One region of the Arthrobacter sp. P1_H7 genome, then DNA from elsewhere that is predicted to be linked to it. Evidence: riboswitches for the same ligand, from Rfam matches in the RefSeq annotation. Region 1 holds a riboswitch; each other region holds the start of a gene.
The links. A riboswitch is a leader RNA that binds a small molecule or an ion and turns the genes downstream of it on or off. The one in region 1 is predicted to bind S-adenosylmethionine.
Positions count from the first base shown of each region.

Region 2: it holds a riboswitch for S-adenosylmethionine, as region 1 does, so the genes downstream of both, AC1DXI_RS13455 (methionine ABC transporter ATP-binding protein) here and AC1DXI_RS02030 (bifunctional o-acetylhomoserine/o-acetylserine sulfhydrylase) in region 1, are expected to answer to the same signal.
Region 3: it holds a riboswitch for S-adenosylmethionine, as region 1 does, so the genes downstream of both, AC1DXI_RS03665 (aminotransferase class V-fold PLP-dependent enzyme) here and AC1DXI_RS02030 (bifunctional o-acetylhomoserine/o-acetylserine sulfhydrylase) in region 1, are expected to answer to the same signal.
Region 4: it holds a riboswitch for S-adenosylmethionine, as region 1 does, so the genes downstream of both, AC1DXI_RS11885 (DUF1737 domain-containing protein) here and AC1DXI_RS02030 (bifunctional o-acetylhomoserine/o-acetylserine sulfhydrylase) in region 1, are expected to answer to the same signal.

Region 1 is NZ_JBFUCO010000002.1:288,355-296,112, reverse strand. It holds gene AC1DXI_RS02030 (bifunctional o-acetylhomoserine/o-acetylserine sulfhydrylase) at 1-1,314, opposite strand, end outside; SAM riboswitch class IV at 1,375-1,490, opposite strand; gene AC1DXI_RS02025 (VOC family protein) at 1,661-2,299, shown strand; gene AC1DXI_RS02020 (CPBP family intramembrane glutamic endopeptidase) at 2,423-3,190, opposite strand; gene AC1DXI_RS02015 (histidine phosphatase family protein) at 3,301-3,981, shown strand; gene hutI (imidazolonepropionase) at 4,004-5,218, opposite strand; gene AC1DXI_RS02005 (NAD(P)/FAD-dependent oxidoreductase) at 5,230-6,375, opposite strand; gene AC1DXI_RS02000 (glycine C-acetyltransferase) at 6,868-7,758, opposite strand, start outside.
Region 2 is NZ_JBFUCO010000012.1:29,926-37,683, forward strand. It holds gene acs (acetate--CoA ligase) at 1-641, opposite strand, end outside; gene AC1DXI_RS13450 (CoA-binding protein) at 948-1,373, shown strand; SAM riboswitch class I at 1,471-1,560, shown strand; gene AC1DXI_RS13455 (methionine ABC transporter ATP-binding protein) at 1,701-2,510, shown strand; gene AC1DXI_RS13460 (methionine ABC transporter permease) at 2,503-3,168, shown strand; gene AC1DXI_RS13465 (LLM class flavin-dependent oxidoreductase) at 3,215-4,651, shown strand; gene AC1DXI_RS13470 (MetQ/NlpA family ABC transporter substrate-binding protein) at 4,690-5,559, shown strand; gene AC1DXI_RS13475 (acyl-CoA dehydrogenase family protein) at 5,587-6,852, shown strand; gene AC1DXI_RS13480 (MmcQ/YjbR family DNA-binding protein) at 6,894-7,304, shown strand; gene AC1DXI_RS13485 (DUF1990 family protein) at 7,301-7,758, shown strand, end outside.
Region 3 is NZ_JBFUCO010000003.1:152,888-160,645, reverse strand. It holds gene aroA (3-phosphoshikimate 1-carboxyvinyltransferase) at 1-722, shown strand, start outside; gene rsgA (ribosome small subunit-dependent GTPase A) at 706-1,821, shown strand; gene hisN (histidinol-phosphatase) at 1,898-2,728, shown strand; SAM riboswitch class IV at 2,806-2,919, shown strand; gene AC1DXI_RS03665 (aminotransferase class V-fold PLP-dependent enzyme) at 2,954-4,417, shown strand; gene AC1DXI_RS03660 (class I SAM-dependent methyltransferase) at 4,498-5,292, shown strand; gene AC1DXI_RS03655 (Nramp family divalent metal transporter) at 5,458-6,747, shown strand; gene AC1DXI_RS03650 (metal-dependent transcriptional regulator) at 6,764-7,477, shown strand; gene AC1DXI_RS03645 (fluoride efflux transporter FluC) at 7,478-7,758, shown strand, end outside.
Region 4 is NZ_JBFUCO010000010.1:205,191-212,948, reverse strand. It holds gene AC1DXI_RS11895 (O-succinylhomoserine sulfhydrylase) at 3-1,211, opposite strand; gene AC1DXI_RS11890 (rhodanese-like domain-containing protein) at 1,212-1,631, opposite strand; gene AC1DXI_RS11885 (DUF1737 domain-containing protein) at 1,628-1,876, opposite strand; SAM riboswitch class IV at 1,985-2,098, opposite strand; gene AC1DXI_RS11880 (ATP-grasp domain-containing protein) at 2,417-3,373, shown strand; gene AC1DXI_RS11875 (aminodeoxychorismate lyase) at 3,446-4,414, opposite strand; gene cls (cardiolipin synthase) at 4,508-5,983, shown strand; gene pabB (aminodeoxychorismate synthase component I) at 6,011-7,758, opposite strand, start outside.

The DNA of each region.
Region 1 (7,758 bases):
TGCGGACTTGGCCGAGCGGAATCCGGCGTCGAGGTCCGCGAGGATGTCGTCGATGTGCTCCAGTCCCACCGACAGCCGCACCATCCCGGGGTTCACCCCGGCGATCGTCTGCTGTTCGGGCGAGAGCTGGCTGTGGGTGGTCGACGCCGGGTGGATCACCAGGGACCGGACATCGCCGATGTTCGCGACGTGCGAGTGCAGTTCGAGGGCATCGACGAACCGCTTGCCGGCCTCCGCTCCCCCGGCGATGTTGAACGCCACGACGGCGCCGGTCCCCTTGGGCCCATACTTGCGGCCGCGCTCGTACCAGGGGCTGGAGGGCAGCCCGGCGTAGGCGACCGATTCGACGTCGTCCCGCCCCTCCAGCCATTGCGCCACCTTGGTGGCGTTGGCCACGTGGCGCTCCACGCGCAGGCTCAGCGTTTCGATGCCTTGGGCGATGAGGAAGGCGTTGAACGGGGACACCGCGGAGCCGAGGTCGCGCAGTAGCTGGACCCGGGTCTTGAGGATGTAGGAAAGATTCGCGCCCAGTGCGCCGTCGGCGCCGAGGTCGCGCGCGTAGACCAGGCCGTTGTACGTGGGGTCCGGGGTGTTGAAGCCGGGGAACCGCTCCGGGTCCTTCCCGAAGTCGAAGTTGCCGGAGTCCACGATCACGCCGGCGATTGCGGCGCCGTGCCCGCCGAGGTACTTGGTGGCGGAATGGACCACGATGTCCGCGCCCCACTCGATCGGCCGGATCAGGTAGGGGGTGGAGAGCGTGTTGTCGACGACCAGCGGCACGCCGGCCTCGTGCGCCACGCGGGAGACGCCCTCGATGTCCAGCACGTCCTGGCGGGGGTTGGAGACCACTTCGCCGAAGAACAGCTTGGTGTTGGGCTGGACGGCGTCCCGCCACTGGTCCAAGTTGTCCGGGTCCGCCACGAAGGTCACGGAGATGCCGAACTTCTTCAGCGTGTGGGCGAGCAGGTTGTAGGTTCCGCCGTAGAGACTGGGGCTGGCCACCACGTGGTCCCCGGCCTCGGCGATATTGAGGATCGCGAACGTCTCGGCGGCCTGGCCGGAGCTGAGCAGCAGGGCCGCGAGGCCGCCTTCGAGGCTGGCCACGCGCTGTTCGACGGCGTCCTGGGTGGGGTTGCCGATCCGGGTGTAGATGGGCGCGAGTTCGGCGAGCGCGAAGCGGTTCGCGGCGCTTTCGGCGCTGGGGAACACGAACGACGTCGTCTGGTAGATGGGCAGGGAACGCGCGCCGGTGGCGCTGTCCGGCTCCTGGCCGGCGTGGATCTGGCGGGTTTCAAAGGACCAGGCGTTGGACATTGATGCTCCTCGAGTCACTGGGCACAGCACCGGCCGGGGCTTTCGGCCCGGACCGGACTGGCGCCGCGCTTGCCCTCCGGCGGGCGCCGGGCGGCCAGGTCTTCACCCGGGGCACCCCACCGCGATACGAGGGTTGCCGGCCAGCAAGCCGGGGCTGTGCGCTGGCACTCATGACCTGGCTTCAGTGTAGGAATGGCGGCGGAGCCTTGGATAGCTTTGTGACGAAGATGAAGACGGTCTCCCTGTCGGCGCTTCCCGGGCCGCCCCGGTCAGCGCCCCCGGACGTCCCATGACGGTTAGGGGAGCCTAAGCTGAGAGGTCCATCACAAAGTGCCAAGATGATGGCATGCGCATGGATCACGTCTCTTACGCCTGTGAACACGATGGCTTGGCAGCCACCACTGAACGTATTGCGTCTGCCCTCGGCGTTGAAGCCGTGAAGGGTGGAGTGCACCCCCGTTTCGGGACACGCAACATGATTATCCCGCTCGCGGGACACAAGTACCTGGAAGTCGTGGAGGTCCTGAACCACCCGGCCTCCGACAAGGCCCCGTTCGGCCAGGCCGTCCGGGCACGTTCCGAGGCCGGCGGCGGCTGGATGGGCTGGTGCGTCGAGGTTGACGACCTGGCCCCGTTCGAGGAGAGGCTCGGCCGCGCCGCCGTCAACGGCAACCGGAAGTTTCCCGACGGCCGCGAACTGGTCTGGAAGCAGATCGGCATCCTGGGGCTCATCGCCGACCCCCAGGTGCCCTACATGCTCAAGTGGGAGGGCGACCCGGAACTGCACCCGTCCAACGCCTACGCGAGCGATGTCAAGATGTCCGCACTGACCATTGCCGGTTCGGCAGCCCGCGTCACGGAGTGGCTGGGCGAACCAGTTGAAAAGCCGCTGGAAGACGTCGCCGTGAACTGGATCGCGCCGCACGGTACTCCCGGCATCCTCTCCGTCACCTTCGAGACCGCCTCCGGAGCGGTCACGATCTAACGCTCCACCTGCCCCACGCTTCGGCCGCCATCTCTTAGGTGCCAACGATGTCACCTAGGAGACGGCGGCCGAGATCATTTAAGGCCGGGCGACGGCGCGTCCCAAGCGTGCCGGACCACGCGCTCAGCCCAGGCCCACGGCCTTGCCGAACAGGCTGAACCCCACGAACGCCACGGTGTCCAGGATGGCGTGGGCGATCACGAGCGGCATCACCCGTTTGGTCCGCGTGTACACCAGCGCGAAGACGACGCCCATCACCGCGTTGCCGATGAACGGCCCGAACCCCTGGTACAGGTGATAGCTGCCGCGGAGCAGGGCGCTGGCGGCAATGGCGGCCGGCACGCTCCAGCCCAGTTTCCCGAGCCGGTCCAGCAGGTACGCCACCACAATCACTTCCTCGACCACCGCGTGCCGGATCGCGGAGAGGACCAGCACCGGCACGGTCCACCAGTACGCGTCCAGGGCGCTGGGGATGATCGCCGTCGTGATCCCCATCGCCCGGCCCGCCGCGTAGAGCCCCAGGGACGGAATGCCGATCAGCGCGGCGAGTCCCAGGCCCTGCAGCAGGTCCTTGCCGGGCCGGGCGAAGTCGAAGCCGATCCTTCGGAACGCCGAGGTCCCGCGCTGACCGGCCGGCCAGTGCTCGGTGAGGAAATAGATCACGAGGGCCACCGGGACCAGGGCGAAGACGATGTCCAGCAACTGGTACGTGAGGTCGAAGTATTCGCGCGCGCTCTGCGAACGGTTCAGCGTGGATGTCCCCTGGGCCAGCGGCGCCGTGGTCATCTTGTCCAGCAGCTGCACCAGGGAGTAGACCGCGGACTGCCCCAGCGACAACCCCAGGACAATCAACACTTCGAACCGCAGCCGACGGCGGGAGGGAACCAACATGGTTCTATCTTGCCTGCACTTGCCGATAGTTTGCTGGTGCCCGCGTGGTGCCGGCCGAACGGGGTTGTGCCTGCGGCACTTGCTTTTTGGGAGCCCTATGCTTGGGGACTATGAGCGCGCCCCGGAAAATCATCATGATCCGGCACGGCCAGTCTGCCGCCAATGCCGACACCTCGATCTACAACCGTGTTCCGGACTACCGGATCCCGTTGACACCCCTGGGCCTGGAGCAGGCCACCGCGGCCGGGAAAGAGGTCCGGCGTCAGCTGGACGGCCGCCCGGTGTGCGTCTACGTCTCCCCGTACCTGCGCGCCTACCAGACCCTCGAGGCGCTGAATCTCGGCCCGCTCGTGGAGCGGGTGATCGAGGAACCGCGCCTGCGCGAACAGGACTGGGCGAACTTTCAGATCGCCGGCGACATTGAGGACCAGAAGGAGCTCCGCAACGCCTACGGGCACTTCTTCTACCGCTTCCGCGAGGGCGAGTCCGGTTCCGATGTGTATGACAGGATTTCCTCCTTCATGGAAACCCTGCACCGGCACTGGTCCAAGCCCGGCTATGCCCCAAACGCGCTGTTCGTGACGCACGGCTTGACCATGCGGCTGTTCTGCATGCGCTGGTTCCACTGGTCGGTGGAATATTTCGAATCCTTGAACAACCCGGAGAACGCCGAGGTCCGCACCCTGCTGCGCACCGCGCGCGGGAAGTACGAGCTCGACAAGCCCTTCACGCAGTGGGAGAAGAGGCGCGTGGACGAGACCGTCCTGGACGCGCCGCCCATGATGTTCTAGGGCCCGTCGGCGGACCGGCCGGCTAACGGATGGGCTGCGCTACACCGGCCCGCCACACCGCGTGCGTCAAGGGGATGCCGGGCCGGTAGGCCAGGTGCGTGGCGGAAGGCGCGTTGAGCAGGTGCAGGTCCGCCCGGTGTCCGACGGCGACCGAGCCCACCGCGCGTTCGCCGTCGACGTCGTTCCCGGACTCCCGGCCCAGGGCCAGCGCGCCGCCGTAGGTCGCGGCGCGCACCGCCTCGTGGACGCTGAGCCGCATCTGCAGCACGGCGGTGGTGACGCAGAACGCCATGGAGCTGGTGTAGGACGTGCCTGGGTTGCAGTTGGAGGCCAGCGCCAGCTGCACACCGGCGTCGAGCAGTTCCCGGCCGGGGGCCAGCGGCTGCCGGGTGGAAAGATCGCAGGCCGGCAGGCAGGTGGCAACCGTGCCGCGCGTGCCGCTGCCGGCGGCGTCCCACCCGGACCAGCTGGCGGCGAGGGCATCGACGTCCGCGGCCGAAAGGTAGTTCACGTGGTCCACGCTGGCGGCGCCGACCTCCACCGCCAGCCGGACGCCCGGGCCCTCGCCGAGCTGGTTGCCGTGGACGCGCAGCCCCAGCCCGGCGGCCTTGCAGGCCAGGAGCACCCGGCGGGACTGGTCCTCGTTGAAGGCGCCCTGCTCGCAAAAGACGTCGGCCCAGCGGACGTAGGGCCGGACTGCGGTGAGCATCGGCCCGCAGACCAGCTCCGTGTATTCCTCCGCGTCCATCCCGGCGGGCACGAGGTGCGCCCCCAGGTATGTCACCTCGTCCGCCACGGTGGAGGCGATGCGGGCGCTGCGGGCCTCGTTCTCGAGGTCCAGGCCGTAGCCGGTTTTGGTCTCCAGGTAGGTGGTGCCCTGCGACACGGCCTCCGCGACGCGGCCCATCGCCAGCCGGGTGAGGTCGAAGTCGCTCGTGCTCCGGGTGGCGCCGGTGGTGACGGCGATCCCGCCGGCGCTGTAGCTTTGTCCCGCCATCCGGGCCTCGAACTCGGCCGTGCGGTCCCCCGCGAAGATCAGGTGCGTGTGCGAGTCGACCCAGCCCGGCAGGAGCGCCCGGCCCCCGGCGTCCACCCGTTCGTCCGCGGCCGGGGCGTCGGCTGCGGGGCCGAGCCAGGAAATCCGCTCCCCCTCGATCACCACCGCCGCGTCGCGGAGGACGCGGTGTTCCGCGTCCTGGGTCATCAGTTCGGCGATATTGGTGATGAGGGTACTCATGGATCCATTCTTCAGCGCCGGATGGACCAGCGGGTCGCGGCCAGCGCCTCCGCTGTCCGGGATGCCGGACTGGCGTCCCTTGCCGGGGACACCGGCGGGGGCACAGCCGTGGCCGTGGCGGCGGAACCCTGGCCGGCGAGGATCAGCCCGGCGGCCAGCTCCGCGACGCCGGATGAGGTCTGGAAACCGTACCCGCCCTGGCCGGCGAGCCAGAAGAATCCGGTGGCCTCGGCGTCGAACCCCACCACGGGGACGCCGTCGGCCGCCTCCGTCCGCAGCCCCGTCCACGCCGTGCGGACGTTCCGGATCCCGAGTGTCGTGATCGTGTTGAGCCGGGCGACGAGCCGTTCGACGTCGCCGGGATAGGGCCGGGCGTCCTCGGGCCCGCTCGGCACGTGTTCGGCGGGCGAGATCAGGACTTGGCCGCCGTCGGGCCGGAAGTAGAAGCTGTCATCGGCCGCCGCCACCATCGGGCAGGCCTCCGGGAGGGGATTCTCGACGTCGACGATCGCCGCGGTGCGCCGGTACGGCTGCAGGCCGAGCTTCTCGACGCCGCTGAGGACGGCGAGCTCGTCGGCCCAGGCACCGGCGGCATTGACCACGACGGCGGACTGGAAGCCTTCCTGCCCGGCGCCAAGTTCCCAGCCGGTGCCGAGGCGCTGGGCCGAATGGACCCTGGCGCCGGTGATGATGTCCACGCCTCCCGCTTCGGCACGGCGGCGGTGGTCCTCGAGCAGCACGGGGGCGTTGCAGGCGAAGGATCCGGTGTCCAGCCCGGCGGCGCTGAACGAGTCCGGGACCAGGGCCGGGCACAGATCCAGTGCCTCGGCGTGGGTGATCCGGCGCATGTGGCCGCTGGCCTCCGCCCGGACGGTGGCGTCGTCCCCGATCAGCATGAAGCTGCGCGGGGTGAGCACCGGCTCCGGACGTCCGGCGTCCTCGGCTGCGATGAGGTCGAGCGTCCGGACGGTCAGTTCCTGGACCACGGGCGGGCCGTAGCTGGGAATCAGTTGCCGGGCCGAGCGGGCCGAGGTGTGGTAGGCCAGGGTCTGCTCGGCTTCGATCAGGGCCACGCGGCATTGCCCGGCCAGGGTGGAGGCAAGGGACAGGCCGGCGATCCCGCCGCCGACAATTACGACATCGTAATGAGCTGACATGGTCCCATCCTTGCAGATTCTCGGGTCAGGCCGTGCCGCGACCTGCGCCCGGGCGGCAGTAGCCGACAAGACGCCAGTGGATCGTTCGAAGGTGGCCGACGTGCCATCGCCACGTTCCGCACCGCTGGACATGTCCCTTCCTCGTCCGCACGACTGGCCATGTCCCCCGTTGCCGCGGGCCGGCCCGGGATATGCCCTTCCCTGGTCCGCACGACTGGGCATGCCCCCCCCCGTTGCCGCGTGCCGGCCCGGGACATGCCCTTCGTTGCTCGTGGCCGTTGGACATAGTGGCATTATGTCCAGTCCTCGCCGCCGGAGCTGGGCATGTCCCGCGGACAAGCCTGTGGAGAAAGCCGGGGTGAACGCGCAAGGCCGGGCCGGGCCGGGCAAAGCCAGGATGAACGGGCGGGCCGGGCCCCTGGAGTGGGGCCGGGCCCCTGGAGTGGGGCCGGACCCCGTGCTGAAAGTGGGGCCCGGCCTCAGGGATCCAGCCTAGGCTGCGCCCACCGCAGCGCGGCTGCGCACGAACGCCTGGACGCAGGCCTCGACGTCGTCGGCGCTGTGCGCGGCCGAAAGCTGGACGCGGATCCGGGCGGCGCCCTTGGGCACCACCGGGTAGCTGAACGCCGTCACGAAGACGCCGTTGTGGAGCATGGCGTCGGCCACCTTGGCCGCCATGACGGCGTCGCCGAACATCACCGGAACAATCGCGTGCTCGCCGGGGAGCAGGTCGAAGCCTTCCTCGGACATGCGGTTCCGGAAGAGCTCAGCGTTAGCGAAGAGCTTGCCGCGCAGTTCGCCGGAGCTTTCCACGAGGTCCAGGGCCTTGAGCGTGGCCGCGACGATCGCCGGGGCCAGCGAGTTGGAGAACAGGTACGGGCGGGCCTTCTGGCGGAGCATCGCCACGACCTCGCCGCGGCCGGAGACGTAGCCGCCTGAGGCGCCGCCGAGGGCCTTGCCGAACGTGCCGGTGTAGATGTCCACACGGTCCGAGACGCCGGCGTGCTCCGGCGTGCCCGCACCGGTGGCGCCCATGAAGCCGACGGCGTGGGAATCGTCCACCATGACCAGGGCGTCGTACTTGTCGGCGAGGTCGCAGATCGCTTCGAGTGGGGCGAGGAAGCCGTCCATCGAGAAGACGCCGTCCGTGACGATGATCTTGCGGCGGGCCGGGTTCTCCTGCGTAGTGGCCTCAATCAGCTTCGATTCGAGGTCCGCCATGTCCTGGTTGGCGTAGCGGAAGCGCTGGGCCTTGCAGAGCCGGATGCCGTCAATGATGGACGCGTGGTTCAGGGCGTCCGAGATGACGGCGTCTTCCGGGCCGAAGAGGGACTCGAACACGCCGCCGTTGGCGTCGAAGCAGCTGGAGAACAGGATGGTGTC
Region 2 (7,758 bases), on a different contig from region 1:
GAGACGGCGGCGTCCGCGTTGTCCTTGACCGGCACGGCGGTGCCGCGGCGGAACTGGCCGTCGGTGGTGACCAGGAGCTTGGCGCCGGTGTCCTCGACCCGGAACTTCAGGGCCTCCGCGGAGAACCCGCCGAAGACCAGGGAATGGATGGCGCCGATGCGGGCCACGGCGAGGGTGATGATGACGGTTTCGGGGATGACGGGGAGGTAGATGACCACCCGGTCGCCCTTGGTGATGCCGAGATCCAGGAGGACGTTGGCGGCTTTGGAGACCTCGCGCTGGAGGTCGGCGTAGGTGACGGCACGGCGGTCACCGGGCTCGCCCTCGAAGTGCAGGGCCACCTTGTCCCCGCGCCCCGCCGCTACGTGGCGGTCGACGCAGTTGTAGGCGACATTGAGTCTGCCCCCTTCGAACCAGGTGATCTGCGGTCCGATGCCGGCCTCGACGTCGGCCGGGACCCGGCGGTGCGCGGTGTGCCAGGGCTTGGCGCGCTCCATTGCGCCGCCGGGCACGTCCGCCCAGTCGAGGCGGAGAGCCTGGGTTTCCCAGAACGCAACCGTCTCTGCCTGGGCAGTTCCCGCCGTCGCGGCGGCGCCGTGCCGGGGAAAGGTGGGCAGGGCGGAATAATTCTCAGGGGTCATTGCTGCACTCCATCGGTCCTGGCAGTAGCACCCTTGGTCCCTCCGGTTCCCTCGAATTTGCTCGAAGGAGGGCGGAACAGTTCCGTGGGAATGGTCATCTCACGTCACCGGGGGTTGCTGCGGCGTCATCGATCCAGGTCTCTCGGCCGCTCGGGATGGTCATTACCTACTAGAACTTCAGATGCAGGATTCCACAAAATCGACGCCTGGGAGCGCTGTAATATTCGTTCACGCGGCCTGGGCCCGGTCGAAATCATTCATTTATTCGGCGATTGTCCGGAAAGGCCGCAGGAGTAAGGTTGATGCATGGCCCATGTTAACGATCCGGCAGTCATTGACCGCCTCATGCGAACCAAAGGCACGTGGGCGGTGGTCGGCCTCAGCACCAACGAATGGCGCTCGGCGTACGAAGTCTCCCTCTATGTCCGGGACCGGATGGGCATGACCATCATTCCGGTCAACCTTCCCGGCGACGACGTCCACGGGGAGAAGGGGTACCGTTCCCTGGCGGACATCCCGGCGGAGAAGCACCCGATCGACGTCGTGGACTGCTTCGTCAACTCCCACAGGGTGGGGGCCGTCATTGACGAGGCCATCGCCGTAGGCGCCAAAGCCGTCTGGCTGCAGCTGGGCGTCTTCGACGAGGCCGCGGCGGACCGCGCCAAAGCCGCCGGGCTGGACGTCGTCGTGGACGCGTGCCCGGCCCGCGAAGGCTGGCGCGTGGGCATCTAACGGCCCGGGAATGACGATCAACAGGTTGGGAAGAGTCGGTTACAAAATGTGACCGGCTTTTTCCGTATCCGCCGCATTGCCGTGTGAGATGGACTCGTAACCATCCCGAGCGGCTGAGAGATCTGGCTCTGTGACGCCGCAGCAACCCCCTCTTTGAGGACGGTGCTACCGCCAGGACCGATGGAGAACCACTGTGTTCTTAGGCTCCCGCGGCTTCGCTCAGCGCTGCCCGGAAGCCAGGACCCAGGGCTTTCCTCGGGCGAGCCCGGAGGAAATCATGAACACGCAGACAGCGGCAGCGCCGCGGCCCCGAGCAGGTGGGGGCCTGTGATCGAGATCCAGAACGTCAGCACGTCCTTCGCTTCGGCCGCTGGCCCCTTCACGGCCGTCGACGACGTCAGCCTGCACATCAGGCGGGGCACCATTCAGGGCATCATCGGGTTCTCCGGCGCCGGCAAATCCACGCTGCTGCGCAACATCAACCTCCTCGAGCGCCCGACGTCGGGACGCGTCCTGGTGGACGGCGTGGACTTGGTGACCCTCTCCGACGCCGAGCTCCGGACCAAGCGGCACGACATCGGCATGATTTTCCAGCACTTCAATCTCCTCAACAACCTCACGGCCCAGGAAAATGTGGAGCTGTCCCTGAAGTTCGCCGGCGTCGGGAAGGCAGAACGCCGAAGGCGGGCCGCCGAAACCTTGGAAATCGTGGACCTCGCCGACAAGGCGGGGACATATCCGGCCAAGCTCTCGGGGGGCCAGAAACAGCGGGTGGCGATCGCCCGCGCCCTCGCCACCGGGCCCAAGGTGCTGCTCTGCGACGAGCCGACGTCGGCTGTCGATCCCCGGACGACGTCATCGGTCCTGCAGTACCTGGCCGACGTCAACGCCGAATTCGGCATCACGATCGTGGTGGTCACCCACGAGATGAACGTCATCAAGGCCATCGCGGACAACGTCGCGGTCATGGAAGAGGGCCGGGTGGTGGAGCAGTTCGACCTCACCGAACTCCGGCGCCCCGGCTTCCACCCGGCGACGTCGATCGGCCGCTACCTGGTCTCCGATGAGATCCAGCTGGACCGCTCCGGGAGGGGCACCCACACCACAGCCGAGTCGGAGGGCCTGATCAATGTTTGACCGCGTCCTGGAAGTCCTGCCCGAAATCGGCGTCGCCATGGGGCAGACCCTCACCATGCTGCTGGTGGCCATCCCGCTGGCGGTGCTCCTCGGGACACCGCTGGGTGTCCTGCTCTACACCATCGGTCCCAACGGGCTCAAGCACCGGCCAAAACTGCACCGCGTCCTGGACGGACTGGTCAACCTGCTCCGCTCGTTCCCGTTCCTGATCCTGCTGATCGCGATCATTCCCGTGACCAGGTTCATTGTCGGCACGACCATCGGCACGGCCGCCGTCATTGTCCCGCTGACTCTCAACGCCATCCCCTATTTCGCCCGCTTTGTGGAACAGAACCTGAGCCAGCTCGGCGGCGGAGTGGTCGAAGCGGCACGGTCCATGGGCGCCAGCCGGTCCCAGATCGTCCGGGACGTCCTGATTGTGGAGGCGAAGCCCGGACTCGTCAGCTCCATCACCATCATGACCGTCAGCTTCATCTCCTACTCGGCGATGGCCGGCCTGGTGGGCGGCGGCGGAATCGGCGACTTCGCCATCCGGTACGGCTACTACCGCTACGAAACTCCGCTCATGATCACCGCGATTGTCCTGATGATCCTGCTGGTCACCATCGTTCAGCTGGGCGGGTCCTATGTTGCCCGGCGCCTGGACAAGCGCCTCTGAGCGTCCCGCAGCACCCTCTTCCCACCTCCCCAGCGGAAAGCACCCCATGACTTCAACACCCAGTACCCGCTTCGACGGACCCCGCCCCCGCCTGCTGATCAGCGCCTTCGTGATGAACACGTCCAGCCACATCATGGGCGGCCAGTGGCGGCGCCCGGAAGCCCAGCAGCACCGGTTCAACGAACTCCAGCTCTGGGTCGACCTGGCCCGCCAGCTCGAGGACGCGAAGTTTGACGCGATCTTCTTCGCCGACGTCGTCGGTCTCTACGGCGACTACGACGGCGGCTGGGCATCGCTGCTGAAAAAGGGACTGCAGGTGCCCTCCAACGACCCCCTCATCCTGCTGTCCGCGCTCGCCACCGGAACGCGGGAGATCGGGCTGGCCGCGACGTCGTCGGTGATCCAGAGCCACCCGTTCCAGTTCGCCCGGCAGATGTCCACGCTGGACCACATCAGCGGCGGCCGCGTGGCCTGGAACATCGTCACCAGCGTGCTGGAAAACGCGCACCGGAACTTCAACGCCACAGAGCTGACCAAGCATGACGAACGCTACGACTGGGCGGACGAATACGTCGAGGCCGCCTACAAATTGTGGGAAGGGTCCTGGGCAGACGATGCGCTGCTCCGGGACAAGGAGACCGGAGTCCACGCGGACCCGGAGAAAGTCAGCAAGATCTACCACCGCGGACCCCGGTACTCGATCGACGGGCCCCACCTCGCGGCCCCGTCGCCGCAACGCACCCCGGTGCTTTTCCAGGCCGGGAGCTCCGGCCGCGGCCAGCAGTTCTGCGCCGCCAACGCCGAGGCCACCTTCACCCTCGCGCCGAGCACCGAGGTGGCCGCGAAGTACACCGCGGCCGTCCGGGATCAGGCCGTTGCCGCCGGCCGCCATCCGGATGACGTGAAGTTCCTGCAGGGTATGCACTTCGTGGTGGGCGGCACCGAAGCCGAGGCGAACCGCAAAGCCGACGAACTCGAGGACAGCCTGGACATTGAGGCCCTGCTGGCCCACGTGGGCGGCGGGTTCGGCGTCGACCTCGGCGGCCTGCCGCTGGACACGCCGCTCGGTGACCTGGAGACCGAAGGCAGCCAGGGCCATCTCACGGCCATCCGCGCCTCCGTCCGTGGCGGCAACCCCACCCTCCGCGACATTGCGCTCTACCGCAGCCGGGCCAACCGGGTGGTGGGAACGCCGGACCAGATAGCCGACCGCCTCGAGCAGTGGCAGGACGCCGGAATCGACGGCATCAACATCATCAACCAGACCATCCCCGGCTCCTACACCGACTTCATCGACGGGGTGCTGCCGGAACTGCGCAGCCGTGGCCTGGCCCAGACCGGCTACGCGCCGGGAACCCTGCGCGAAAAGCTCTTCGGCGCCGGGCCGCGCCTCAACGGCCGCCACCCCGCCGCCGCCTTCCGGGGAGCCTTCACCGAATTCTCCGCGGCTGCCGAAAACCAGCCCGCCACCGTCACGGCCTAGCCATAGCTCAGCGCGAACCACCACAAAGGACCAAGACCATGCAGCGTAGAAATTTCCTCAAGTATGCCCTCGCCGGCGCCGGCGCAGTGTCCGCCGCGGCACTGACCGGCTGCGGCCTCACCAACCCCGGCGGTGCCGGCGCCAGCGGCGGCAAGACGATCAAGATCATCGTCACCGAGTCCGCCCCGTACCAGGAACCAACCAAGCTGGCCCAGAAGCTGCTCGCGGCCCAGGGCTGGACCCTGGAGCCCACGTACGTCACGGACATCATCCAGCCCAACCTGGCCGTGGCCAACGGCGAATTCGACGCCAACTTCTTCCAGCACAACGCCTACCTGAAGCAGTTCAACCAGGACAAGGGCCTGGAGAACGTGGGACTGTTCTACGTCTACAGCGCGCCGGGCGGCATCTGGTCTGACAAGTACAAGTCCCTGGACGAGCTCCCGGACGGCGCCAAGATCGGCATCCCCGTGGACCCGGCGAACAACGGCCGGGCCCTGTTCATGCTGCGCGATGCCGGCCTGCTGGAGCTGTCCGACGCAACCGTGATCCACACCTCGCAGAAGAACATCACCGCCAACCCGAAGAAGCTGCAGTTCGTGGAAGTGGACCAGCAGTCCCTCGCCAAGACCCTTCCCGACGTCGATGCCGGCTTCCTGGTCGCCCGGATGGCCGCCGACGCCGGGCACAGCAAAGACGACGCGCTGGCCTTCGAAACGGATGCGGACCAGGTCCCGTTCCGGATCGTGGTTGCCGGGCGGAAGGATTTCGCCGGGTCGGAGAAGGCTGCGGCCCTCAAGGCCGCCTTCCAGTCCCCGGAGGTCAAAGCCTGGTTTGCCAGCTACCAGAAGGGCATCCTGCCCACCCCCTGGGACCAGGATCCCGCCGCCGACGTCGCCAAGCTCTAGTCCGGCCAACAGCAACCGAGGGAACGCATGTCCTACGCACCAGAGACCACAGCCCCCGCCGCGCCATCGGCCGCAGCACCTTCGGCTGAAGCTGCCTACGAGACGCTCGCGCAGCGTTTCCGGCCCGTGTTTGCCCGGATCGCGGAGGGCGCGCTGGCCCGCGAGCAGGACCGGGTCCTGCCCTTCGAACAGGTCCGCTGGCTGAACGAGGAAGGCTTCGGCCGGCTGCGGGTGCCCACGGAACACGGCGGCGACGGCATCGGCTTCGAGCCCTTCTTCCGGCTGCTCATCGAACTCGCCGCGGCGGATTCCTCCGTGGCCCACCTCTACCGCTCGCACTTCGCCTTCGTGGAAACCGTCGGGCTGGAATCCGTGGTTTTCCGGAACCGCTGGTACCCGAAGGTGGTGGCCGGGGAGATCTTTGGAAACGCCGCCACGGAGAAGTCCGGAAATGTCCTCGGCACCACCGGGACCAAGCTGAAGCGCCACGGCGGGGACTGGCTGCTCAACGGCAGGAAGTATTACACCACGGGCACCATCTTCGCCGAGTGGATTGCCGTCATGGCCAGCACCGAGGGTGTGGAGGGCCGGCAGTACGCCGTGGTCAGCACCACCCAGCCGGGGGTTGAGATCCTCGACGACTGGGACGGGTTCGGACAGCAGCTGACCGGCACCGGCACCACGATTTTCCGCGACGCCGTGGTGCCGGACGCCAACATCATCCGGCGCTCGGAATCCACCACGCACGAGCCGGCCTTCTTCCAGCTGGTCCTGCTCGCCGTCCTGGCGGGCATCGGCCGGGCGGCGCTGGTCGACGCGAGGGCACTCGTGCGCGACCGCAAGCGCACGTTCAACACCGGGTCCGGCGACCTGTTCCGCAGCGACCCGCTGATCCTGCAGCTCGTGGGCCAGCTCTCGGCCAAGGTCTTCGCGGCGGAGTCCGTGGTGCTGGCCGCCGCCCGGGAGCTCGACGCCGGTGCCGACCAGGGCCTGGACCTCACCGCGGAGGAGCGCTACGTCCGCGGCGAGATTGCGGTGGAAAAGGCGCAGCTGCTGGTGCCCGAACTTGTCCAGTCCGCGGCCCAGCAGCTCTTCGACGTGACCGGAGCGTCCGCCACGTCGAAGTCGAAATCGCTGGACCGGCACTGGCGCAACGCCCGGACCGTGGCCACCCACAACCCCGCCGTGTTCAAGGCGCGCACCGTGGGCGACTACGAAGTCAACGGCACCACTCCCGAAGGGCTGCACAGCATCGGCGACGCCCGCACTGCCGGACAGGCTGCAGCCGGATAGCCCGCGCAGCCGGATAGCGCGCAGCCGGATAGGCTCGTGCCATGGACGTTGCCACCCTCCGACAGATTTGCCTGAGCTTCCCCGGCGCGTTTGAGGACTTTCCCTTCGGACCGGAGACATCGGTTTTCAAGGTGCGGGCGGGTACAGCCGGCGGCACGCGGCAGGACGCCAAGATGTTCGCGGCGTCGGCCATGGACCCGGCCGACTGGTCCGTGAGCCTCAAGTGCGAGCCGGCCCTAGCCGAACAACTGCGGGCCATCCATCCGGAAATCACCGGCGCCTGGCACATGAACAAGACGCACTGGAACGGGGTCCGGCTGGACGGATCGCTGCCGGATGGCATGGTCCGGGACATGGTGGAGGATTCCTATGACCTGGTGGTCGCCTCGTTCAGCCGGAAGCAGCGGGAACAGCTGGGCTGGGCGGGACTCGCCAGGGGTGAGGACACATGAGCGGTGATCCCGGTGCCGGCCGCGGCGCGCGGGGCGGGCTGAACTATCCGGGCATTGGCTCCACTGAGCACGGGCAGGCTCCGGATGGCTTTCCCTGCCTGGTGTCCCGGGCGTACCTTGGCGACGGGCCGGCCCTGTACCGGAGGGTGGCGCAGGGGATTCTGACCTGGCAGCTGCAGAAACGCTCCGGACTGCGCATCCGCACCGACGCCGACGCCGTCGTGCCCGGCGCGCGCGTGGTGAGTGGATTCGGCGTCGGACCCTTCCGGATTAACGCGCCCTGCGAGGTGGTGTGGGTGCGCCGGCCGGTGCCCGGCGACGGGCCGCAACGAGCCGGGTTCGGGTACGGCACGCTTCCCGGGCATCCCGTGCGGGGCGAGGAGGCCTTCGAAGTGGAGATCGACGCCGCGGGGCGGGTGTTCCTGAAAATCACGGCCTTCAGCCGGCCGTCCAA
Region 3 (7,758 bases), on a different contig from region 1:
GCCTGGACCACATCAACATGACCGTGGCCGTGCTGCGCGGCGTGGGCGTGGCGGTCGATGACTCGGTGCCGAACCACTGGGTTGTCTCCCCCGGCCCGATCCGCGCCTTCGACGTCCGGATCGAGCAGGATCTCTCAAACGCCGGCCCGTTCCTCGCGGCGGCCCTGGCCACCGGCGGCACCGTGCGGATCCCGAACTGGCCCGCGGAAACCACCCAGGTCGGTGATCTGTGGCGCGGCATCCTTACCGCCATGGGCGCCACCGTGACAGTGGACGGCGGCACCCTGACCGTCAGCGGAGGGCCGGAGATCAAGGGCGGCGACTTCGACGAGACCAGCGAGCTCGCCCCCACCGTGGCCGCACTCTGCGCCCTCGCCGCCGGCCCCTCGCGGCTCAGCGGCATCGCCCACCTCCGCGGCCACGAAACGGACCGGCTCGCCGCCCTCGTCGCCGAAATCAACCGCCTCGGCGGCGACGCCGAAGAGACCGCCGACGGCCTCATCATCCGCCCGGCCGCGCTGCACGGCGGTGTGGTGCACAGCTACGCGGACCACCGTATGGCAACCGCCGGCGCCATCCTCGGCCTTGCCGTACCGGGCGTGGAGGTCGAGGACATCGCAACCACGGCCAAGACCATGCCCGATTTCCCGCAACTCTGGGAAGCGATGCTGGCACAGGGACCCGCCGCAGATGAGGACACCGCCGGTGGCACGCAGCACTGATTCCTGGGACGAGTCCGACGTCCGGATCCGGCCGAACAAGAAGGGCACCCGCCCCCGCACCAAGGACCGGCCCAGCTACGACGACGCCGTCACCGGACGCATCATCACCGTTGACCGCGGCCGCTACACCGCCGTCGTCGGCGAAGGGACCCCGGACGAACGCAAGATCATCGCGGCCCGCGCCCGGGAGCTGCGCCGCAACCCCGTGGTTGCCGGCGATTTCGTCTCCCTGGTCGGCGACGTCACCGGCGAGCCCGACACCCTCGCGCGGCTGGTCAAGATCCAGGACCGCAAGACACTGCTGCGCCGCAGCGCCGACGACACGGACCCGATCGAACGCGCCGTCGTGGCCAACGCCGACCAGCTGGTGGTGGTGGTCGCCGCCGCCAACCCCGAGCCGCGGACCGGTTTCATCGACCGCGCACTGGTGGCCGCGTACGACGCCGGCATTGAGCCGCTGCTGCTCGTCACCAAGGCCGACGTCAAGGATCCCGCCGAACTGCTGTCCAACTACCAGCACCTCGATTTTCCCGTCATCATCTCCAAGACCGCGGACTCCGCCGCTTCCGGCATCGACGCCCGCTCCGACGACGGGCTCTCCGCCCGGCTCGACAAGGACGCGGTGTCCCAGCTGCGCGACTACCTCGACGGCAAGGTCACAGTGATGCTGGGCCATTCCGGCGTCGGCAAGTCCACCATGGTCAACGCCCTGACCGGGGCCGAGCGGGCCACGGGAGGCGTAAACGCGGTAACCGGCCGCGGCCGCCACACGTCCTCCTCGGCACTGGCGCTCAAGGTCAACGATGCCCCGGCGGGCAGCTGGATCATCGACACCCCCGGTATCCGGTCCTTCGGCCTGGCCCACGTGGACCCCGACCGGATCCTCCGTTCCTTCCCGGACCTGGAACCGGGAACCGATGACTGCGAACGCGGCTGCAAGCATGACTCCACCGCCGTCAACTGCGGCGTCGACAAATGGGTTGCGGCCGGGCACGCGGGGCCCTCGGGACCGGCCAGGCTCGCGTCCCTGCGCCGGCTGCTGGGCACGGACCCGCGGATGGAAGCACAGGAAACCAAGGAACTGGGCACCGTCTCCTAGCCGGCCCGGCCACCGGGCTGCGGCGCCGTGCCGCGGCCTCCCGCCCGGCAGCCCGGTTTGACGGTAGTTTGGAACCATGAGCCAACCCGCTTCGAGCTACAACGATGACCTGCGCCTTGCCCATGTACTGGCAGATTCGGTCGATTCCCAGACCATGAGCCGCTTCAAGGCGCTCGACCTTCGGATCGAGACGAAGCCCGACCTCACACCCGTCACCGATGCCGACAAGTCCGCGGAAGAGGCCATCCGCGGCCAGCTCTCCCGGTCACGTCCGCGGGACGCGGTCCTGGGCGAAGAATTCGGCAGCTCGGGCCACGGTTCCCGCCGGTGGATCATCGACCCGATCGACGGCACCAAGAACTTTGTCCGCGGCGTCCCGGTCTGGGCCACCCTGATCGCCCTCGTCGATGAGGGCGAACCGGTGGTCGGCGTAGTCAGCGCGCCGGCACTGGGCAAGCGCTGGTGGGCCGCCAAGGGTGCGGGCGCCTACACGGGCCGCTCGCTCGCCGCCGCCACACGGTTGAAGGTATCCAATGTCTCCAATCTCGAGGACGCCTCGCTGTCCTACTCCAGCCTTGGCGGCTGGAAGGAACGCGGGAACCTGGATGAGTTCCTGGGCCTGACCGAGGAAGTGTGGCGGACCCGCGCCTACGGTGACTTCTGGTCCTACTGCCTCGTGGCCGAGGGTGCCGTGGACATCGCCTGCGAGCCCGAGCTGAACCTCTACGACATGGCCGCCCTGGTCCCGATCGTGACCGAGGCCGGCGGCCGCTTCACCTCGCTCGAGGGCGAGGACGGACCCTTCGGCGGCAACGCCCTGGCCACCAATTCGATCCTGCACTCGGAAGTCCTCAAGCGGCTCAACCCCGGACTCGACGACCTCTTCCCGGCCCACCCCAACAACTGAACCGCGCCCGTAATAATCCGCTTCACAATCGGCGGCCGCCTTTTCCCCGGCTGCGCGGATGTCCTACGCTCGATGCAGGTCACGAGTGCCAGCGCTAAACCCCGGTTTGCTGGCCGGCAACCCTCCAGTCGCGGTGGGGTGCCCCGGGTGACGACCTGGCCGGTCCGGAACGGACCCGGCAAGCGCGGATTCCCACGGTGTGGGGTCCTGTTCGAGTGAGGTCCCATGACAACTGCCATTTTCCCCGTTGCCCCCGAATTCCATGCCGCCGGTGCAGAACAGTCTGCAGGGCAGGCTGATGGCCGCCTCGCCCTCGCGGCCCGCCCGCTGGCCGCCGTTACCGGGGCGGAAATCCAGGCGCCGCTGATCACCGGCGGCCACACCCGCTACGCCAACCTCGACTACGGCGCCTCCGCCCCGGCCCTGTCCGTGGTCTCGGCCTACCTGAACGAAATCCTGCCGTACTACGCCAGCGTGCACCGCGGCGCCGGCTACGCATCGCAGATCAGCACGTCCGTCTACGAGAACGCCCGGGACATCGTGCGGGACTTCGTCGGCGGCCGGCCGGACGATTCCGTGATCTTCACCCGCAACACCACCGATTCCCTGAACCTGCTGGCTGGCTGCCTGCCGCTGCGCGACGGACGGCCCGCGGGCGAGGTCGTCTACCTCGACATCGAGCACCACGCCAACCTCCTGCCCTGGCAGAATGTCCCGCACCGCAGCGTCGTGGCCGCCCCTACCCTCGCGGCCACGGTGGACCGCCTGCGCGACGAGCTGGCGCGCGGGGACGTCAGCCTGCTGGCCGTCACCGGCGCTTCCAACGTCACCGGGGAGATCCTGCCGATCCGGGCCCTGGCCGCGCTGGCACACGAGTACGGCGCCAGGATCGTTGTCGACGCCGCGCAGCTGGCCCCGCACCGGCGGATTGACATCGCCGCGGACGGCGTCGACTACCTCGCCTTCTCTGGGCACAAGCTGTACGCCCCGTTCGGCGCGGGCGTGCTGGTGGGGCGGACGGACTGGCTCGACGCCGGCACCCCGCACCTGGCCGGTGGCGGCGCGGTCCGCGACGCCCGGCTCGACTCCGTCAGCTGGACCACGGGACCTGCCCGGCACGAGGGCGGCTCGCCGAACGTCCTTGGCGCGGCGGCCCTCGCCCGTGCCACCCAGGTCATTGCAGCCCTGGACCCGGAGCAGTGGCAGGCCCACGAGGACGCCATCCGGTCCTTCCTCGTCGAAGGCCTCCAGGGCATCGACGGAGTAACCGTGCACCGGATCTTTGCCGATTCGCCTTCCGCTTCTTCCTCCGAAGGCGGTCAGCCGGGCACCGGCACGATCGGCGTCGTGAACTTTTCCGTGGAAGGCTTCGACGCCGGGCTGGTGGCCGCCTACCTGTCGGCTGAACACGGCATTGGCCTGCGCGACGGCCGCTTCTGCGCCCACCCGCTGCTCAAGCGGCTCGGCCTGCCCTCCGGCTCCCTGCGGGCCAGCTTCGGGCTGGGCTCGCGGCTGGAGGATGCCGAACGCCTGCTGGCCGGCCTGCAGCAGCTGCGGCAGAACGGACTCGGCTGGGACTACGTGGTGGACGCCGGCCGCTGGGTGCCGGCCAACGATACCCGCAGCTACCCCCACTGGGCGCCGAACACCCCGGGCACCGCCGGCGCTGCGCCCTGCACCCTCGACTAGCGCAGGATCAGGGCCCGGCGCGGGTGCGGTAAATTCGAAAGGTATCTGAAACAAGCAGGACCTTCCGAAGGAGATCGCACGTGGCAAGCGCCGGCCCCAGGCTGCACAGTGAAGCTAGGCTGCACAGTGGACCTAAGCTGCACAGCGGGCGGCGCCAGGAACTCGGACAAAGCTTCCAGGACGGCGGGGAACACTATGAACGTGTCCGCCCCGGCTATCCGCAGGAGTCGGCCGGCTGGCTGGTCCCGGCGGGGGCCAAGGACGCCGCGGACATTGGCGCCGGTACCGGGAAGTTCACTGCGCTCCTGGCAAAACGCGGACTGGGCACGGTGGCTGTGGACCCCTCGGCCGACATGCTCGAGCAGTTGCGCCGGACCCTGCCGGACGTCATCGCCATCGAGGGCAGCGCCGAGGACACCGGTCTCGAGCCGGAGTCCTTCGACCTCGTCACGGTCGCCCAGGCGTGGCACTGGTGCGACCCTGGCCTGGCCAGCACCGAGATTGCCCGGATCCTCCGGCCGCACGGAGTGCTGGGCCTGATCTGGAACCAGCTGGACACCAGCGTGCCCTGGGTGCACCGCCTCTCCCGGATCATGCACGCCGGGGACGTCCTCAAACCACACTTCCGCCCCGCCGTGGGCCCCGAGTTCACCGGGCTGGAGAGCCACGTGACGCGGTGGGAGGATTCCGTCACCACGGAGGACATCCAGGAGCTGACCAAGTCCCGCAGCTACTACCTCGCGGCATCGGAATCCACCCGGGCCAAGGTCATGGCCAACCTCGCCTGGTACCTGCACGAGCACCTGGGGCACACCCCAGGCGACGTGCTCCGGCTGCCTTACCTCACCCAGACGTGGCGGGCCTTCCGGGCCTGATGCACGCTCCCCCCGGATTCCCGGATTGCACGCAGGGCCGCGCCGGGCTTATTGTTTCGGTATGCCTAATAATTACTTGTAGGCGCATGGAACTTTGACACCGGCTGCTTTCCGGCCGGCGCCGATCATCGGGTCGACGCGGACGCGCCAATCACAGGAGCTGCAGTGCTGGAGGTAAAAGGACACGGGCAACCGGCGCAGGACGCCGCCCCCACCTACAAACACCCGGGTGCCCGCAGGGCGCTGATCGGCCTGTTGGGGCCAGCGTTCGTGGCATCGATCGCCTACGTGGACCCCGGAAACGTGGCCGCCAACCTGACCGCCGGCGCGCAGTACGGCTACCTGCTGGTGTGGGTCCTCGTGGCCGCCAACGTCATGGCCGTCCTCGTCCAGTACCAGTCCGCCAAGCTCGGGATCGTCACGGGCAAGAGCCTTCCGGAGATCCTCGGTGAACGGCTCAAGCCGTTCTGGCGCCGCGCCTTCTGGGTGCAGGCCGAAGTCGTCGCCGCCGCCACCGACCTCGCTGAGGTGGTGGGCGGCGCTATCGCCCTGTACCTGCTTTTCGGCCTCCCGCTCCCCCTTGGCGCCTTGATTGTCGGCGCCGTTTCCATGCTCCTGCTCGCCGTCCAGGCCCGGCAGAAGCAGCGGCCGTTCGAATTCATCATCATGTTCCTGCTCGGCATCATCACTATCGGCTTCCTGGCCGGGCTGTTCATCAGCCCGCCAGATCCGGGGGCCGCCCTGGCCGGGCTCATGCCCGGCTTCCAGGGCCCGGACACCGTCCTGTTGGCCGCCAGCATGCTCGGGGCCACCGTCATGCCGCACGCCATCTACGTCCACTCGGCCCTGTCCCGGGACCGGCACCGGCCGGACGAAAACCTGCACGTTCCCCCGGCGGCCATCGCGCGCCTGGTCCGGGCCACCCGGTTCGACGTCGTGGCCGCACTCGCGATCGCCGGACTGGTCAACATCGGCATGCTGCTCCTGGCCGCCTCCACCCTCGGCGGCGAAGAAGGCACGGACACGATCGAGGGCGCGCACGCCGCCATCACCGCCAACCTCGGCCCGATCGTCGGCGTGGTCTTCGCGGTCGGGCTGCTCGCCTCCGGTCTGGCATCGACCTCGGTGGGCTGCTATGCCGGCGGCACCATCATGCAGGGCCTGCTCAAGATCCGGATTCCCGTCATGGCCCGGCGCGTCGTGACCCTCATTCCCGCCGTCGTGCTGCTGGCGGTGGGCTTCGACCCCACCTGGGCACTGGTCCTGAGCCAGGTCGTCCTAAGCTTCGGGATTCCTTTTGTCCTGGTCCCGCTGGTGGTGCTGACCAGCAACAAGGCCCTCATGGGCCGGTTTGCCGACGGCCCTGCCCTCCGAATCGCAGCCATCATCAGCGTGGTCCTCGTCGTGGCACTCAACCTGGTCCTGCTGTGGCTCACTTTCTCCGGAGGCAGCTGACGGTAGGCTTAGGTCTGTGAAGACCAGTACGCCCTCCTCCTCGATCGAGGACTACGTCAAGGTCATCTATTCGTTCACCGAGTGGCAGCGCAAGCCCATCACCTCCACGCAGCTGGCGCAGCGCCTGGGCGTCGCCAACTCCTCGGTTTCGGAAATGGTCCGCAAACTCAAGGACCAGGGCCTCGTAGACCACAAGCCTTACAGCGCCGTCACGCTCACCAGCGATGGAGTCCAGCTCGCCCTGTCCATGGTCCGGCGGCACCGGCTGATCGAGACTTTCCTCGTCCGCGAGCTGGGATACCGCTGGGACGAGGTCCACGACGAAGCCGAACTCCTGGAACACGCCGTCTCGGACACGTTCATTGAACGCATGGCGGCCAAGCTGGGAAACCCCACCCGGGACCCGCACGGCGATCCCATCCCGGCAGCGGACGGCTCGGTGCTGATGCCCGCCGCCCACCGCCTGAGCGAACTCGACGACGGCCACACCGGCCGGATCACCCGGATCAGCGACGAGAACCCGGAGCTCCTGCGCTATCTCGCCGCCGAGGACATCGACCTCGACGCCGAAGTGGAGGTGGTGGGCCGGCGTCCCTTCGGCGGCCCCATGGTAGTGCGGATCGGTTCCGCCGTGGCACCGCGCGAATTCGATTTCGCCGACGAGGTCGCCTCGGCCCTCTGGGTCCACAGCGAGGCCGCGCACGCCGGCTGCAGCGTCACGGAGAGCTGAGTGAAGGGTGCGCTGGACGAGCGCCGGGCCGTGCCGCGCCCCGGCGTGCCGGGCTGGAAGGCCTGGTCCGCCGTCGCCGTCGGCGGGCTGATCGGAACCGAGCTGCGTTTCGGCGCCGGCCTGGTGTTTCCCGATGGCGCCGGCGCGGTGCCGTGGACCACATTGGCGATCAATGTGTCCGGGAGTTTCATCCTGGCCACCCTGACCACTCTCTGGATCGCGCGGCCGCAGACGGCCTTCTGGCTGCGGGCCGGCATCGGCCCCGGCCTCCTGGGGTCCTT
Region 4 (7,758 bases), on a different contig from region 1:
ACCTAGACCTGCTTGAGTGCCTGGCCGAGGTCGCGGATGAGGTCCTCGACGTCCTCCAGGCCCACCGAAAGCCGGACCACACCGTCGCTGAGCCCGATCGCCGCGCGGCCTTCCGGACCCATCGCGCGGTGCGTGGTGGTGGCCGGGTGCGTGATGAGCGTCTTGGCGTCGCCGAGGTTGTTGGAGATGTCGATGATCCGCAGCGCGTCCAGGAGTGCGAACGCGGCCTGCTTCGCCGTGCGGCCGGGGGAGGGCTGCAGTTCCAGGGTGAGTACCGTCCCGCCGGCCTTCATCTGCTGCACCGCCAGCCGGTACTGCGGGTGGGACGGCAGCAGCGGGTACTTTACCCAGCCGACCGCAGGCTGTCCCTCGAGCCATTCGGCCAGGCGCAGCGCCGAGGCCGAGGAATGGTTGACGCGCAAGGCCATGGTCTCCAGGCCCTTGGTGAGCACCCAGGCATTGAACGCCGAAAGCGCCGGACCGGTGTGCCGCATGAGCTGTTTGACGGGCCCGTCGATGAATTCCCTGGTGCCCAGGATGGCCCCGCCCAGGACCCGGCCCTGGCCGTCGATGTGCTTGGTGCCGGAGTAGACCACCACGTCCGCGCCGAGGTCGCCGCAGCGCTGCAGCAGCGGGGTGGCGAAGACGTTGTCTACCACCACCGTGGCGCCGGCCGCATGCGCCAGTTTGCTCACGGCGGCGATGTCCACGATTTCCTGCATGGGGTTCGACGGCGACTCGAAGAACACCGCGGTGGTCGGCTCGGACAGCGCGGCTTGCCACTGCCCCAGGTCCGGGCCGTCCACGAAGACCGTCTCGACACCCCAGCGCGGCAGGATCTCGTTGAGGATCACGAAGCACGAGCCGAACAGCGAGCGGGCCGCGACCACCCGGTCCCCGGCCGCCAACAGCGCGCCCAGGGCGGTGAAGACGGCGGACATGCCGGACGCCGTCGCAAAACACGCCTCCGTTCCCTCGAGCAGCCGGAGCCGCTCCTGGAAGGTGGCGACGGAGGGGTTGCCGTAGCGGGAGTAGACGAAGCGCTCGTCCTCCCCGGTGAAGGCGCGCTCGGCGGCGGCCGCGGACTCGTAGACGAATCCTGAGTTGAGGAAGATCGGCTCGGTGGTTTCCTGGAAGCCGGTGCGGTCAAGGCCGCCGCGGACAGCCTGGGTGTCGGCCGCCCAGCCGGCGGCGTCGGGATTGAAAGTCACTTAAATCTTTCCGAGGTTGGTGGGCAGGCCGCGGTTCTTCCAGCCGTTGACGGTGCGTTCGCCGAAGCGGTCGGTCTCGCCTTCGAAGCCCTCGAGGACGTTGTACGAGGTGTAGCCGGCGGCCGTCGCGGCCGTCGCGGCGGCGATCGACCGGGCACCGGAGCGGCAAAGGAACACCAGCTCGACGGCGATGTCCTCCGGCGCCTGCTGCCTTAGCTGTTCCACGAAGTGCGGGTTCGGCGTGCCGCCGGCGAGGTTCCACTGGATGAAGAGCGGATCGTTGCGGCTTTCGCCCGCGGCCGCGGTGTCCGGGATGCCGATGTTGGCCCATTCGCCCTCGGTTCGGACATCCACCAGGATGGCTCCGGCCTCCAGCTTGGCCCACGCCTGATCCGGGCTGAGGTCTCCGGCGTAGCTCATGCGTGGCCCGCGAAGGCCCCGTCGGCGCCAAACTCGTCGGCGTCGAGCTCATCAACCGCATTGGCCACGGCGGCGTCCGCACTTGCAATCGCGGCGGGCAGGACCAGCGCCTGCGCCACGATCACGGTGCTTCCGTTGAAGCTGGCGGCGGGGCTTCCGTGCAGCACATAGCCCTCGGCCAGGGCGGCTGACACCCGCTCGCAAAAGGCGCGGTCATCCGCGCCGGTGAACAGGCGGTAGGCCAGTCTTTCCTCGCCGGCAGGTGGTGCACTGGGTGCAGTGCTGGGGGCTGCGGCGGGGACTGTACTGGTGGCTGTTGTGGGTATTGACGTGTCGGTCACGACGGATCTCCTCTTTCACGCTTGCAGCTCGAATTCTCGATTGCCGAGTATTCACCTGAGGCACCCCGCCGCGAAAGGGAGGGTTGCCGACCGGCCAGTCAGGGCTTGGCACCGGTTCTCATTACTCCCCAAAAACGTAACACCTGCGACGCCGGCCCGCACCGCCGCCGTCGTCATGTTCCGTAACCGGGCCGTGGCCCGGGCGAGTAGTGGCGGGCTCCAGTTTCGGGTACTGCCCACTCGTGTCTGCCGGGACGTTTCGCCGTCTACTGGGGGGATTAGGTCCGACGCGTCGGCCGGCGCTGCAGGTGATTCTGGCAGTTTGTGAATCGAGCAGTCCGTGAAACGACTCGTCTGTCCATCAACAGGCTGTCTGAGAATCGGTGGCTGGAACGGTCGGAGCCGCAGCCGCGGTCCGGCCGGTGACGGCGGAATGGAGCAATAGTGGACCCGCGCATACTCGTTACCGGGATTACAAGCGCCGCCGGACGGGCCGTCGCGGCCCAGCTCGAAGCCCGGGGCCTCCCGTACCTCGGCTCCGATGCCCGCGCCGACACCCGTCAGGCCGGGGAGGCTCCCGCCGCCGCCGCGGTCAGGCTCCTGCCGGCGACGGACCCGGACATGATCCTGGACCTGCGCCGGCTGGTGGACCGCGAAGCCATCAACGTCATCATTCCGACCCTCACCGTGGAACTCCCGGTCCTGGCCGCGGCCCGCGCCGGATTCGCCCAGGACGTGCGGATCATCGTGGGTGATCCTGCCGCGGTGGCCCTCGCCAACGATCAGCTTTTCACCACCTGGGCGCTGCAGGCAGCCGGCATTCCGGTGCCCCGGTTCGCGGTTCCGGGCGACCTCGCCGCCGCGCCGGCATCCCTCGCCGGCCTCAGCGGCCCCGTGGTGGTCAAGCCGCGGGTCTTCAAAGGCTCCCATGGTGTCCACCTGCTGGCCGGAACCGCCTCTGTTAGCTGGAAGAACATGCCGGCGGGGCAACTGGTCCAGGAATTTATCCCGGGCGCCGACTACGTGTGCCTGGTGTTCGGCACCCCGGCACGCAACGCGATGGCCCCGGTGGCGGTGGTCCTCGAGAAGACCAGGACTCCGTATGGACGCGCCGGCAGCGACGAAGTCAGCCGGAGGGTGCCGGCGAATCAGGCCGGGGATGTGCGCAAGCTGGGTCTGGCCGCCGTCCGCACGCTCGGGCTGACCGGGCCGGTCCAGGTCCAGATCCGCCGCCGAACCGACGGAACGCCCGTGGTGCTGGGTGTCTGCGCGACCCTGGGCGAGAACAGCACGTGGGCCCCGGAAATGCTCGACGCCGTGCTGGCAACGTTCACCCTCCCGGCATTCAACCCGGCCTCCTTCCGCCGGTGCCCGGCAGTGCCCGCGGACGCCCTGGGGTGAGCGCAACACCAACGCGGGGTCACTTACGGCCCATCCGGGGACATGGGATGGGCCGTACCTGACCCCGCGTTGCTATTCGATGGTGGCGAAGAGGGCGTTGAGTTCGGCCGTGAGCTGGCGCCGCAGTTCCGGGGTGCCGATTTCCTGGCCGTCGATGTGGTTCACCGGGGCCAGGAGCCGGATGCTGGAGATCAGCCAGACCGCATCGGCGTCCAGCAGGTCCTTCGGCTCCAGCGGGCCGTAGCCCAGCTCCCAGCCGGCGGCCTTGGCGGCGGTGAACAGGGCGCCCTGTGACGTGCCGGGCAGGATGCCGCTGTCCAGCTGGGGAGTGATGAGCCGCCGGACGGTGCGGACGCCGCCGGCGCCGTCGTCCGAGGTTTCCAGGTGGGCCAGCAGAACGGTCGACGTCGGACCCTCCAGCACCCGGCCGTCCGCGGACGTGAAGATGACGTCGTCGGCGCCCTGCCGGTGGGCGTAGCGCAACGCCGCCATGTTCACGGCGTAGGAAAGGGTCTTGGCGCCGAGCAGGAGCCACGGGGCGCGCTCGCCGACTTCACTGTCGTAGCCGCGGTCCAGCAGGATGACGTCGATCCCGGTCTCGCGCTGCCGGCGGCCCGCGGCCGCTGGCGCGGAGGCCTGGACCCAGCACGTGGGGGCAGCCGCGCCCTCCGGCCCGCGGGTGACAATCAGCTTCACCACCACCTCATCCTGCCCCGTGCCGTGCGTTGCAGCCGCGGCAGGTTCCTGCCCCCGGAACTCGCGGATGGCGGTTTCCACCGCCCGCCGCCATGCGTCCTCGGCCGGGATGTCCAGCTCCAGCAGCCGGGCCGAGCCGGCCAGCCGGGTCAGGTGGGCCTGGATCTTGCGGGGCCGGCCGCCGACGGCCAGCAGGGATTCGAAGACGCCGTCGCCGCGGGTGGCGCCCAGGTCCGTGGCCATCAGTTGCGGCTGCGACGCGTCGGCAACGCGGCCGCCGTCGAACGCCGGGTCGAGGAAGACCAGCACGGTCGCGGGCGCAGGAACGGGGGCAGGAGTGGTCATGGCTACAGCTTAGTCTCGGCGGTCCCGGGATAGGATTTGCACGTTGCCCGTTCCGGAACTGTTCCGCGGGCCTGTAGCTTGAGGGGTTCGCCTGTGCTGTGGCCATTTCCGCTGGCGGAAACTTTACCGTCCTGGGCGATTCTGATTTTGACGGTGATCGACTTCGCCATCCGCGTGCTGGCCCTGGGCATCATCCCCGGAAACCGGCGGCCCACCACCGCGATGGCGTGGTTGCTGGGCATCTTCATTGTGCCCATCATCGGCCTGGCCTTGTTCCTGCTGTTCGGCAATTTCCGGCTCTCCCGCAAGCGCCGCGCGCAGCAGGACGCGGTCAATACCCGAGTGCGCGCCGGGACCTCGGAACTGGCGATGCTGGAAAGCCGCTACGCCGGACCCGAATGGGTGGCTTCCGCCGCTGAACTGAACAAGACGCTGGGCTCGCTGCCGATGGTGGACGGTAACCAAGTGGAGCTGCTGCCCGGCTACCCCGACTCCATCAAGGCGATGGCCAAGGCGGTCCGCGGCGCAAAGTCCTTCGTCAACGCCGAGTTCTACATCATGAGCTCGGACCACGTCACGGACGATCTGCTGACCGCGCTGGAAGAGGCCGCCGAGCGCGGCGTCGAGGTCCGTGTCCTGTTCGACCACCTTGGCACGCTTCGCATCAAGGGATATCGCAAGCTGATCGCCCGGCTCAAGGCCAGCAAGATCCGCTGGCGGCCCATGCTGCCGCTCAACCCGCTGCAGGGGCAGTGGCGCCGGCCGGACTTGCGCAACCACCGCAAGATCATGGTGATCGACGGCGAGATCGCCTTCACCGGATCGCAGAACCTGATCGAGCCCTCCTACAACAACCCCAAGCACCGCAAGATCGGCCGCGAATGGGTCGAGCTGATGGCCTGCCTGCGTGGACCGATCGTCACCACGCTCAACGTCGTCTTCGCCACCGACTGGCTCAGCGAGACCGACGAGTCCATTGAGGAACAACTCGCGCACCGGCCCGAACTGCACGCCGGCAACATCACCGCCCAGGTGGTGCCCAGCGGACCAGGCTTCATCACCGAAAACAATCTGCGGCTCTTCAACACGCTGATTTATTCGGCGCAGCGCAAGATCTCGATCTGCAGCCCGTACTTCGTCCCGGACGACTCGCTGCTGTATGCGGTGACGACGGCGGCGCAGCGCGGCGTCGATGTCGAACTCTTCGTCTCGGAAAAGGGCGACCAGTTCCTGGTCCACCACGCCCAGCAGTCCTACTATGAGGCTCTGCTTGAAGCCGGGGTGCGGATCTACCTCTACAAGGCCCCCTTCGTGCTGCACGCCAAGCACTTCACGATCGACGACGACGTTGCCGTGCTGGGTTCCAGCAACATGGACATGCGCTCCTTCTCGCTGAACCTGGAGGTCTCGGTGATGCTCCTGGGGGAGGACATCGTGCGGCGGATCAGCGCCGTGGAGGACACCTACCGGGGCATTTCGCGCGAACTTACGCTCGAGGACTGGATGAAACGTCCGATGGGCGTCAAATACGTGGACAACGTCGCACGGCTGACGGCCACCCTGCAGTAGCCGGGGGGAACCAGCGGGAGAGCCGACTCAGCCGTGGGGAAACTCGGCGCCGAGCGCCGAGAGGACGCCGAACGCCTTGGTCCGGATTTCCTCGTACTCCTCCTGCGGGGTCGAGTCGGCGGTGACGGCACCGCCGACGCCGAGGCTCAGTTCCGCGGTATCCTCGCCGAGGGCCCTGACCACGAGGGTCCGGATTGCCACGGCGAGGTCGGCGGCCCCGTTCAGGGAGAAGTAGCCGATCGCCCCGGAGTACACGCCGCGCGGCGCGGCCTCCAGCCGGTCCAGGATGGCCATGGTGCTGACCTTGGGGGCGCCGGTCATCGAACCGGCGGGGAAGCAGGCCGCGACGGCCTCGGCCCGCGGCATCCCGGGCCGAAGCCGGGCATCGATGGTGCTCACCATTTGGTGCACGGTGGCGTAGCTCTCGATCGCGCACAGCCGGCTGACGGCCACCGAACCCGGGACGGCGAAGTGGCTGAGGTCGTTGCGCAGCAAGTCCACGATCATGATGTTTTCCGCGCGGTCCTTGGCCGACGATTCCAGCTCCTCCCGCAGGGCGGCATCCGTCCCCGGTTCCGGATCGCGGCGGCGGGTGCCCTTGATCGGCTCTGCCCGCATCCTGCCGTCCGCGGCAATCTGCAGGAACCGCTCCGGCGACGTGCTTGCCACGGCGAGATCGCCGAACCGCAGAAAGCTGGCGAAGGGGGCCGGGTTGCGGCGCCGCAGGTCCAGGTAGGCCGGCCACGGATCCATGCCCTGGGGCCCCGCCGGCGGGGCAGCCGTGAGCACCGTGGTCAGGCAGACCTCGTAGGTGTTTCCTTCCGCGATCTCACGCTGGGCCTCGGTGACTTTGGCCTTGTAGCCGGCTTCCGTGTCCCGGGCGGCGAAGCGCGGGGCGGCGGGCTGCGGGGCACTGACACGCTGGGCCGGGGCAGCGGGCGCGGCCCCGGGCGCCGACGCGGCCGCGGTGACGGCCGTGCGGGCCGTTTCAAGCCAGTCCCCGGCGTCGGGTGCGTCCAGGGTCAGCAGCCAGGCTGTGCCCTCGGCGTGGTCAAGGACCACGGCGCGGCCGGCGAAGATCAGGCACGCGTCCGGGGTGGCGGCGGTGACGTCGTTGCCGCCGGTTTCGCGTTTGAGCTCATAGCCGAGGTACCCGAGCCAGCCCAGGGTGAACTCGCACGGGTAGGCCTCGGGTGCACGGAGCGCGCGGCGGCCCCATGCGCCGTCGAGCCAGCGGAAGAACGGCCCATCGGTGGTCACGGTGGCCTGGCCCGTACTGACGCGGGTCCGTCCGGAGCTGTGCTGGACGGCCTGGCCGAAGCGGCCGCCGTCGTCGGCCAGGATGCTGAAGCGGCTGCGCTCCGCAGCCTCCGGGGCCAGGCCTGCCGGGTCCAGGGAGGAGTCGAGCCACACGGCGTTGGTTGAACCGCCAAAGAGCGCCGCAAACAGTTGCGCGGGCTCGGGCTGGGCCTGGATCCGTTCTGCCAGCAATTGCAGCCCGCGCCGGGCGGCGAGTTCGGGCAGTAGGGCCGGGGCGACGGCGGGAAGGTACTGAAGGGCCTGCAGGACGTCGTCCGGGGCGGTGCCGTCCGCCAGGTTGAGCACGTGCACATCCGCGCGCGCCGGGACGTCATCGGCCGCCAGCCACTCCGCTTCCTGGGCAGCCCACTGGTCCCAAAACGGTTCGTAGGTATCGCCGTCCCGGGCCAATGCCCGGGCCCGGCGGTCCGCGTCGGAGGAGTCCGCCCAGATCACGGCGTCCAGCAGGGGCGCTG